DNA from 2 places in the Solibacillus sp. FSL W7-1436 genome. Region 2 is predicted to be linked to the other one. Evidence: riboswitches for the same ligand, from Rfam matches in the RefSeq annotation. Region 2 holds a riboswitch; the other holds the start of a gene.

Region 1 (4,806 bases), 2.1 Mb from region 2:
ATTTCGATACAAATTAGATTGCTTTATTATAATAAGAGGCTTTGGATCCTTTACTTCTTTTTACGGCCAGAAGCTCTTCCAATTTCTGAATATATTCACGATCTGCTGATATTCTCGTGAGGCTTGTTAATAAATATGGTCTTAACCCGGAATTAATTTTTTGGCATCGCGCAAGATTGATCAAATACTTGGCCATCTTAAATGATTTTAAGTGCGTATGTCCATTTTTAAATTCCTTCTTCGTATTGACGACCATATACTCCTGCTTTCGCCCTTTATAAAAAGGAATAATAATAAACTCATCTTTTTTAAAAATTTGATTCATATTATCTTCATCCTTTTCGAATATATTCAAAAACGACCTTTCACATACGGAGAAATAGTGATCACCCCGTTCCCTTTAATGCCCCTCCCGCCTCTCCTCTTTATTGGTCTTACTTTTCCTTACCCTATTTAACGGTTACTTTATTCCAGGTTCCATGAAAAAAGCACTTTTTTAACTATTTTTAACAGTTCACAGATGTTTTTACATGTAGTTAATATAGGATATTACAGAGGGCATGCATTTGACAGGACAATTGCTTGATTTTTACTGAATTTTCTGTAAAATTAAGTCAAGTTCTATTCATTACTTTGAGTGTTTTGGTCACACATTGCATTTACGAGGAGTGGATAGGGCTTTCTTTTGAGTTCTCCCCGCTTTGTACATGAGACGGGAGTTCCGCTTATTAGATAATTTACTGGTAAAACAAATGGAATAGACTGAAAAACTGCACTTATTTTCCAGGAACGTTTTATTTATAAAAAAAGCTACACTAAAAGTAGTTATTACTTTTAATGTAGCCCGTTTCTTAAAATTTATTTTATTAATTTTACTTTTTGAATAACTTCTCTACTTCGCTACTATAAGCGCTGCCGCTTCTTCCAGTGTGACCATATTCGTAATCATCGAACACGCCGCATCAAGAATCGGGAACGCCAGTGCAGCACCAGATCCTTCCCCAAGCCGCATATTCATATGCAGCATCGGTTCCAGTCCTAAAAGTTCGGCCGCGATTTTTGCGCCCGGCTCTTCCGATAAATGCGATGGAATCAAATACGCTTTCACATTCGGATTCAATTTATAGGCGATCAATGCCGAAACTGTTGAAATATACCCATCAACTACGACCGGCACACGATTCGCTGCAGCTGCAAGGAAAATTCCCGCCATCCCGCAAATCTCCAGCCCGCCTACTTTTGCCACAACATCAATCGGGTCATCCGCATTCGGCTTATTCAATGCAATCGCTTTTCGGATAACTTCGGCTTTATATTCGATGCCGCCAGCCCCGACACCAGCTCCAAAACCCGTTACTTCCAGCGGATCACAGTCGTGAAGTACCGAAAGCACCGCAGCACTCGGTGTCGTATTTCCAATGCCCATTTCCCCTGTACCGATTAGATTGACACCGCTTTGAATGGCTTCTGTTGCGACTTCAATCCCGACTTCAATCGCTCGGATCGCTTCTTCACGCGTCATCGCAGGTCCTTTTGCCATATTGTCTGTCCCGTATTTCACCTTTTTAATGATGACCCCGGCATCTTGAGGCAAGTCTTCTTTTACACCGATATCCACCGGGATGACTTGTGCATTCGTAACTTTGGCAATCGTACACATCCCTGTCGTCCCTTTCGGAAACGATAGTGTTTGGAAAACCGTTGTACTTTGCGGGTTCGGTGTTACCCCTTCCTCATACACACCGTGGTCCGCTGCCATGACGATCATCGCTTTGTGATCGATTTTCGGCGCAAGCTCCCCGGTAATTGTGGCGATCTGCATTGCCAATGATTCGAGCTTTCCTAAACTTTGCGGCGGTTTGGCTAAAGAGTCTATGTACTGTCGTGCGGCTGCTTCCATTTGTCGGTCGATTTCCTGAATTTGTTCAAGTGTCTGCTGTAGTAATTTCATGTTTCGTTTCCCCCATTAATATGAATTTTGACAATAAAAATAGCCTGCAGTTTATTCGAACACAAATAAACTACAGACATATCCAGTGTCTATAAACAGTAAGCATATTAGGCAGGTCTCCTGGCTCAGATTCACAGTTTCCTAGCTCCTTCCCAGATTGACATCCAGTGGGTTTTGCTATGAAACTCCTCCATACAGTGTTGGGATTACGCTAAAGCTTTTCACTTTATTCCCTATTCTCCCTTAACGGGCACCTAATGCTTGATGAATTTAACATTACTTTACTTTGAACCTGTTTTTTCGTCAAGGGGTCTATTTATACGTCTCCCCAATCGTCAACATTTTCAACTCCACATCTTCTAAACTCGCTCGCTGCCAATGAACATGCAGCCGGTCAATCGCTTCTTTCGGTGTATCGTCCGCCAGCATATACGCACCGTAATGCATTGGAATAAACACTTTTGCCCCGACATCACAGAACGCCTGGATCGCTTCTTCCGGTGTCACGTGAGAGGCATGCATAAACCATTCCGGCTCGTATGCACCGATCGGCATTAATGCTGTATAGATATTGAAGCGTTCGCCGATTTCTTTGAAGCCTCTAAAATACCCGCTATCTCCGGCATAATAAATACTTTGCGCATCCGATGCCGTTTGCAATACGAAGCCGCCCCAATGCGATGTATTCGTGTCCCACGGCATGCGTCTTGTCCAATGCTTCGCGGGAACGAAATGAATTTCAAGCGTCCCTGCCTCATGCTTGTCATACCATGATAGCTCGGTAAAGTTGCGTAGCTTATGACGCTTCATCAAATAACCGAGCCCTTCCGGAATGAGAAATAATAAATCCGGGTTTCGTTTTTTCAATGCCTTTAACGTCGGTACGTGCAGGTGATCGTAATGCGCATGCGAGATAAGTACGATATCAATATCCGGCAGCTCATCTAACTGCAAACCCGGCTTCGTTAACCGTTTCGCCACGCCCATCCAATTTGCCCAAACCGGATCCGTTAAAATATTAAGCCCTTCTTTTTGAATTAAAAATGTCGAGTGGCCAATCCACGTAACAGTTTGCTCCGAGCGGTTACTTTGTAAAAACGCAACCTGCTTATCTTCACACTGCGGTACTTCGTAATCAACGATCTTCTTTTGTTTTGATCGCTGCCATTTCAGGACATCCTTAAATGTTCCGAGTCGATCATCTTCGTCTAAATTTGAAAAGCGTTCTCTCATCGCAGCACTCCCCTACCTCTAAAAGCTTAATTATATAAATTCCTACTGTGATCAACCTGCTTTGGTTTCATTACTATCCTTGCATAAAAATATACAACAAAACTCAACCAAGTCCCGAGTACAGTCAAGCTGTTTGATACCGGGATAAAGGAAGCGATCACGCTCACAATATTTAACGTGTAAAATACTAGAATCCCAAGTAACGCAATTGTCATCACTATATTTTTTCTTACTAATTGTTTACGAATCATCCGACTGCCCACGCCGCTACCGCTGTGCTTTGTCTCTATAACTTGTTTAATTAAAGCATAAATTAAACAAGCAATTATAATTCCAACTACTGAAAACCCCATCATATCATCCATTTTCAATTCCTCGTTTCACTAATCTCACGAATAAATCTCCTTGATTTTTTTCGGCAAGACTTTACTCATAATGATTCCTGCGAAAGCCAATCCAATCAAAATCAATCCAATTTCCAAAAGGTTCTTTAACCATGCGATTTCAATCATATCCGTTATATTGGAACCCCCTATAATGATGAAAACAGCTCCAGCCCATGCCAGTAAAAAAGATGCACCAAATTGTAGCCATTCTTTTTTTGAAAGTTGTTTAAAATTCGCCCTATATTTATAAAATTTCCTACTCGTAAAGATTAACAAAAGCCCTGTTAAAATATATCCAATCATCACAATCCCCCTTCTTGAAAAATTGTTTATGTATGATGTTCCAAAGTATCTTTTCCTTTAAAATGTTTGATTGTCGCCCATAACGAGACGATGAACAAAAACGAAAACAGGATAAAAGAAATTCCAGCTAACCATTTAGCAGCGACTGACGGCTCATTCATAATAAGCTGTATATTTCTAAGTAAAAAACCTGCACATATCATTAGAGATATGATGAAACCAAATCTAATAGAAATTACCTTCGATTTTACTTGATTCATAACAAACCTCCTGTAATCTGTATAGCCATTATTTTACTATGCTAACATATTCCCCTAAGTCTAGGTAGCAGTTGTTCATACTAAAAGGGGAAAGGCAATCGCTGTCTCCCCTTATAAAATGCCATCCTCTTATCTGCAGTCGTTCTATAATCAAAAAAACAGATCTGGAAAACACTCATTTCCAGATCCGTTTTTATTGAGGCTAATTGAATAGCGCCTTTAGATAAAATTCGTAAATATAAAATTTAATAGATTAAAATAGCTGCAATAATTACCGCTATCAGAGCAAATATGTTTGCAAATGTCATACTAATGAACTGGTACTTGAAACTGTTTTTGTGCGTTAATCCTGTAAGTGCCAACAATGATAAAACAACACCAGTGTGCGGCATAATCGTTAATGCGGAAGATGCAATTGCCCCTACACGGTGCATTGCTTCAGGGCTCACACCCATCGCTAAATAAGTTTTCGCAAACACTTCCATTACAATACCTAATGCTCCTGATGATGATCCTGTAATTCCTGATAGTGCACCGGCCGCAACCGATAAGCTAACAAGCGGGTCACCAGGAATACCTAATATTAAATCAGAAATAAATTTAAAGCCCGGTGCTGTTGTTACAACAATCCCAAACGCTACTGCTGATGAAGTAAGGAAAATTGGATTAATTG
Region 2 (4,806 bases):
GAATGCTGGATAAAACATTGAAAGTAATGGAAAATAAACAATAAGAATAAAACAAAAAATCAGCCGGGTTACGGCTGATTTTTTTTACAGAAACGATCTTGAACTACATTCCGACGAGTTTCATCAATTTTTTGTAGCGTTTATCCCCAAGCAGCTTATGCACTTTTTTTTGCACTTCTTTAGGAATGCCGGTAAGAGCCCAGCTGATATTGGCATGCCTCAAAATTTTCTGCAGCTTCTGAACTTCTTCGAGGCTCAGTTCCAGCCCCTGCTGTTTTGCAAAATCCTTTAACTCGCTGTCATTCATTCCTTTTAAGTTCTCAAACCATTGCAGTACCTGAATTGTCTTCATCCTTTCAAGCTTATTCCCTTTACATGAACAAAAAACTGCATTATACTAACATGATGTAAATCGTAATGATTTTGAATTAGAAAGAAGCGAACGAAATGAAAAAACCATTGATTGAATTGAAGGATGTCTCCTTTCAATATGAATACACACAAGCATTGAAAAATATTTCGCTGCGTGTCAATGAAGGCGACTTTTTGGCATTGATCGGACAAAACGGTTCCGGTAAATCGACACTTTTGAAATTAATTTTAGGCCTGTTGAAGCCCGTGTCTGGGGAAATCAAATTATTTGGCCAACAGGCAAACCATTTTAAACACCGCGAATGGATCGGCTATGTTTCGCAAAAATCCAATGCCTTTAACTCGGGGTTTCCTGCCACGGTCGAAGAAGTCGTGAAAAGCGGTTTATCGCAAAAGGTCGGGCTCTTTAAACGCTATCCAAAAGATGCGGACTTTTTAGTGAAAGGTGCTCTAAAAGATGTCGGCATGGAGAAATTTCTGAAACGGAATATTGGACAGCTTTCAGGCGGGCAGCAGCAGCGTGTGTTCATCGCACGTGCTTTAGTGGCCGATCCAAAGCTCCTTATTTTGGATGAACCGACAGTCGGCATTGACCGCGAAAATGTGCAGGCATTCTATGATATGCTCGCACATTTGAATAAGCATCACAATATGACAATGATTTTAGTGACACATGATGTGGATACGGTTTCGGATCGTGTCAGTCATGTCGCATGCTTAAATCAGTCCATCCATTTCCACGGATACAAAAATGATTTTGATACGATTTCGGAAGAACAGATTGCTAGCTGGAACGGCCACTCTGTTCGAAAGATACATTAAGAGGAGCAGGCCGTTATGATTGAAGCTATATTAAACTATGAATTTTTACAAAACGCCTTTTTTTCAGGGCTTGTTATTGGCATAATTGCACCACTACTAGGTGTATTTATCGTAGTAAGACGTTTATCGCTCATTGCGGATGCACTGTCGCATGTCACACTGGCGGGGATTGCCGGGAGTCTGTACTTGAGTCAATCATTTGCAGCGCTGGCATTGCTGAACCCGATTTATTTAGGGATTATCGCATCAGTGAGCGGTTCGATTTTAATTGAACGATTACGCAGACTGTATAAACATTATGAAGAGCTTGCGATTCCGATCATTATGTCCGGCGGGATCGGTGTGAGTGCGATTTTTATTTCACTTGCAAGCGGATTTAGTACGGATCTGATGAGCTATTTATTCGGCTCGGTATCTGCTGTATCACGCCAGGATCTATATGTTGTACTGGCAATTGCGGTCGTAGTCGTATTATTTTTAATCCTGTTTTTCAAGGAGCTTTTCGTATTGTCATTCGACGAAGAATATGCGAAGGCGAGCGGTCTGCCCGCGAAATGGATTCATCTATTATTTATGATTGTTGTTGCACTCGTAATCGCAGCAAGTATGCGGATTGTCGGCATTCTGCTTGTTTCAAGCTTAATGACATTACCGGTAGCTGCAGCGATGCGTTTGGCTCGCGGATTTAAAGAAGCGATCATTTTAGCGATTGTATTTGGAGAGCTTGCGGTAGTGATCGGACTCATTTCTGCCTTTTACCTGAACTTGGCACCGGGCGGAACAATTGTTGTCACATCGATTTTGATCTTGCTGCTTGTAATTCTGATTAAAAAACTTGTATTGAAATTTTCAATTAAGACGGAAGGGGAAGAAGTACTGTGAATGCAGAGCGCGCGTGGGAAATATTAAAGGACAATGGCTATAAAAAGACGGATAAACGAGAGTTGATTTTGGATATGTTTGCAGCTACAGACAAATATTTGACTGCCCGTGATCTGTTATCAGTATTGAAAAAAGATTTCCCCGGAATGAGTTTTGATACAATTTACCGTAACTTGGCTACTTTTGTGGAGCTTGATATTTTAGAAGAGACAGAATTGAACGGTGAGCGTAATTTCCGTATGCATTGTGAGTCGGATCACCATCACCACCACTTTATTTGCCGTGATTGCGGAAATGTAAAGGAACTGTCTGTTTGCCCGATGGAAATGCTCGGTGAAAAACTGCCGGGCTATGCTGTTGAAGCCCATAAGTTTGAGATTTACGGCAAATGTCCGGAATGTTTATAGTAAACTGAAAATATATATTTGCATAATTTTTTTATTATGCTAAAGTGATTAAGACAAATTGAATAAATTTGCAGGAAAAAGATGCATGATGCATAAATGGGAATTCGGTGCAAATCCGAAGCTATATCCGTAACTGTAAGCGTAGATGAAAATAAGTGTAATACCACTGCTAAAATAGCGGGAAGGTACTTATGAGTAAAGTGAAACGCAGAGCCAGGAGACCAATCTTTTTCTTATCGTAACATCCCTCTTCGGAATTAAAGAGAATGTACGGCAGTCACTGATTGAATAAGCATTATTATGCATTATTGTTTGATTTTTGAAGCCATCCATTTTCTATGGGTGGCTTTTTTTCGTACACCCGGTAATTTCGGTGAGGCATTACATGAAGTGAGGAGAATTTTATGAAAAAGGATATCCGTTTTTCCTGCTATCCGTTCATGCGGGAAAAATCAAGCTGTGTCGACTACGAAATCCGTACCGATTCTTTAACAACCCGTATCGGTTCGGTCTTTCCAACGTTAGTCGATGATGAATCCGGTCAGCTTGTGTTGAAAGATTTAAGGAGGATTCAACCGCTAGCCTATCATGCAAATGGTTCGGTCCGCGGCAAATTGGCCATTACATCTGAGGATTTGCAATGGCTAAGCGACCGATACGATTTTTATGTAAGTGAAGTTGGAGAAGCGATTCAGCAGTTTGTACTGCCACAAGGAATCGAAAGTGCAGCAAGACTGCATATTTGCCGCAGTGAGGCGAAAAAGTCTTACAGGGCATTACATAAAGTGAGCGAGGAAAGAGAAGTGGATGAAATTCTGTTTGATTTTCTCGGGCTGCTTGCTAATGTATTTTTTGTCATGGCGGTCTATATGAATCAGCAGCATCAACAAGAGGAAATTCCATTTATCTCAAAATCCTATCCATCGAAAAAGAAAAAAGGAGTTACAACAAATGAAATTTAATAATAAATGGGTCGTTGCTTTAGCAGCAACATTATTACTGGCAGCATGTGGATCAGATGAGGAAAAAACAGGTGGCAAAGCAGAAAAAGAAGAGCATGCTGAATCGAAAAATAATGGAGTACCCTACACGGTTATAGATGACCGTGGTGTTGAAGTGACATTCGATGAAGTACCGGAAACAATTATTTCTCTGCAACCAAGCAATACAGAGATTTTGTTTGAGCTGGGTGTCGGAGAACAAATTATCGGCGCAACAGAATATGATACATATCCGGAAGCAGCACAAAAAATTGAACGAGTGTCGACTTCTACAGTCATCAATGCAGAGCGAATTCTGGAATTAGATCCGGATGTAGTTGTAGCGTATACAATCGGGGAGGAAGCACAAATTACCCAATTGGAGGATGCAGGTCTTAAAGTGTTTGTAATTGCTTCTGCGGAGACATTTGATGATGTGTATTCGGATATTATCCAGCTGTCGGAAGTAATGGGTGTCGAACATAAAGGGGAAGAAGTTGTAGCCGACATTAAGGAACAAATTGATACAGTACAGGAAAAAACAGCGACACTTGATACGAAGAAAAAAGCATATTATGAAGTGTCACCAGCTCCGGCTCTTTGGACTACCGGTAGCAGCACGTTCCAGCAGGAAATAATGAACCATGCGAATGTTGAAAATATTTTTGCTGATCAGTCGAGCTGGATTAGTGTAACGGAAGAAGATGTCATCACTCGTAATCCAGAAATTATTATTACGCCAGCAACATATATGGAAAATGCAATTGATGAGATTCTAGGACGGACAGGCTGGGATAAAATACAGGCAGTCACAGAACAGGCAGTTTATTTAGTCGATGGAGATATTATGTCCCGTCCTGGACCGCGTATTGGTGAAGCAGTTGAAATTATGGCACAATCAGTATATCCGGAACTGTTTAAATAAGTATAGAATAGAAGGGCATGCCTTAGTTTAGGCATGTTCTTTTTACAATGTTTAAGGAGGGATACCATTGATTTTTATAACCGGTGGTGTACGCAGCGGTAAAAGTGCTTTTGCAGAGAAATATGCAAGGCAATTAGGTGAGAAAAAGACGCTCTACTATGTCGCGACAGGCGTATCCTTTGATGATGAAATGAAAAAACGGATAATCCGCCATCAGCAGGACCGTGAAACTCAGAACATCAACTGGAACACAGTGGAAATGCAAGTCAAAGTTCCGGTAGCGATTGGACAGCTTTCCAACGAGGCAGTTGTGCTTTTTGAATGTGTGACAACATGGCTTTCGAATGTACTGTATACATATGAACAAAAAAATGAAAATAGCGAATTTATCGATAATTGTATCGAATCGCTGCAAAAG

What was found. Region 2 has a riboswitch for cobalamin ahead of MKX73_RS12920 (hypothetical protein). Riboswitches for the same ligand answer to the same signal wherever they lie in the genome.
Region 1: linked by a shared signal. The riboswitch ahead of cobT (nicotinate-nucleotide--dimethylbenzimidazole phosphoribosyltransferase) and the one ahead of MKX73_RS12920 (hypothetical protein) in region 2 are both predicted to bind cobalamin.

The regions. Positions count from the first base shown of each region.
Region 1 is NZ_JBBOWV010000001.1:556,894-561,699, forward strand. Features, by position in the region: gene MKX73_RS02795 (hypothetical protein) at 14-325, opposite strand; gene cobT (nicotinate-nucleotide--dimethylbenzimidazole phosphoribosyltransferase) at 893-1,951, opposite strand; cobalamin riboswitch at 2,045-2,222, opposite strand; gene MKX73_RS02805 (MBL fold metallo-hydrolase) at 2,264-3,184, opposite strand; gene MKX73_RS02810 (4-aminobutyrate aminotransferase) at 3,211-3,549, opposite strand; gene MKX73_RS02815 (hypothetical protein) at 3,574-3,873, opposite strand; gene MKX73_RS02820 (hypothetical protein) at 3,900-4,133, opposite strand; gene MKX73_RS02825 (GntP family permease) at 4,379-4,806, opposite strand, start outside.
Region 2 is NZ_JBBOWV010000001.1:2,640,963-2,645,768, forward strand. Features, by position in the region: gene MKX73_RS12895 (leucine-rich repeat protein) at 1-44, shown strand, start outside; gene MKX73_RS12900 (isopropylmalate synthase) at 104-352, opposite strand; gene MKX73_RS12905 (metal ABC transporter ATP-binding protein) at 448-1,194, shown strand; gene MKX73_RS12910 (metal ABC transporter permease) at 1,210-2,076, shown strand; gene MKX73_RS12915 (Fur family transcriptional regulator) at 2,073-2,483, shown strand; cobalamin riboswitch at 2,546-2,727, shown strand; gene MKX73_RS12920 (hypothetical protein) at 2,888-3,445, shown strand; gene MKX73_RS12925 (ABC transporter substrate-binding protein) at 3,435-4,388, shown strand; gene MKX73_RS12930 (bifunctional adenosylcobinamide kinase/adenosylcobinamide-phosphate guanylyltransferase) at 4,456-4,806, shown strand, end outside.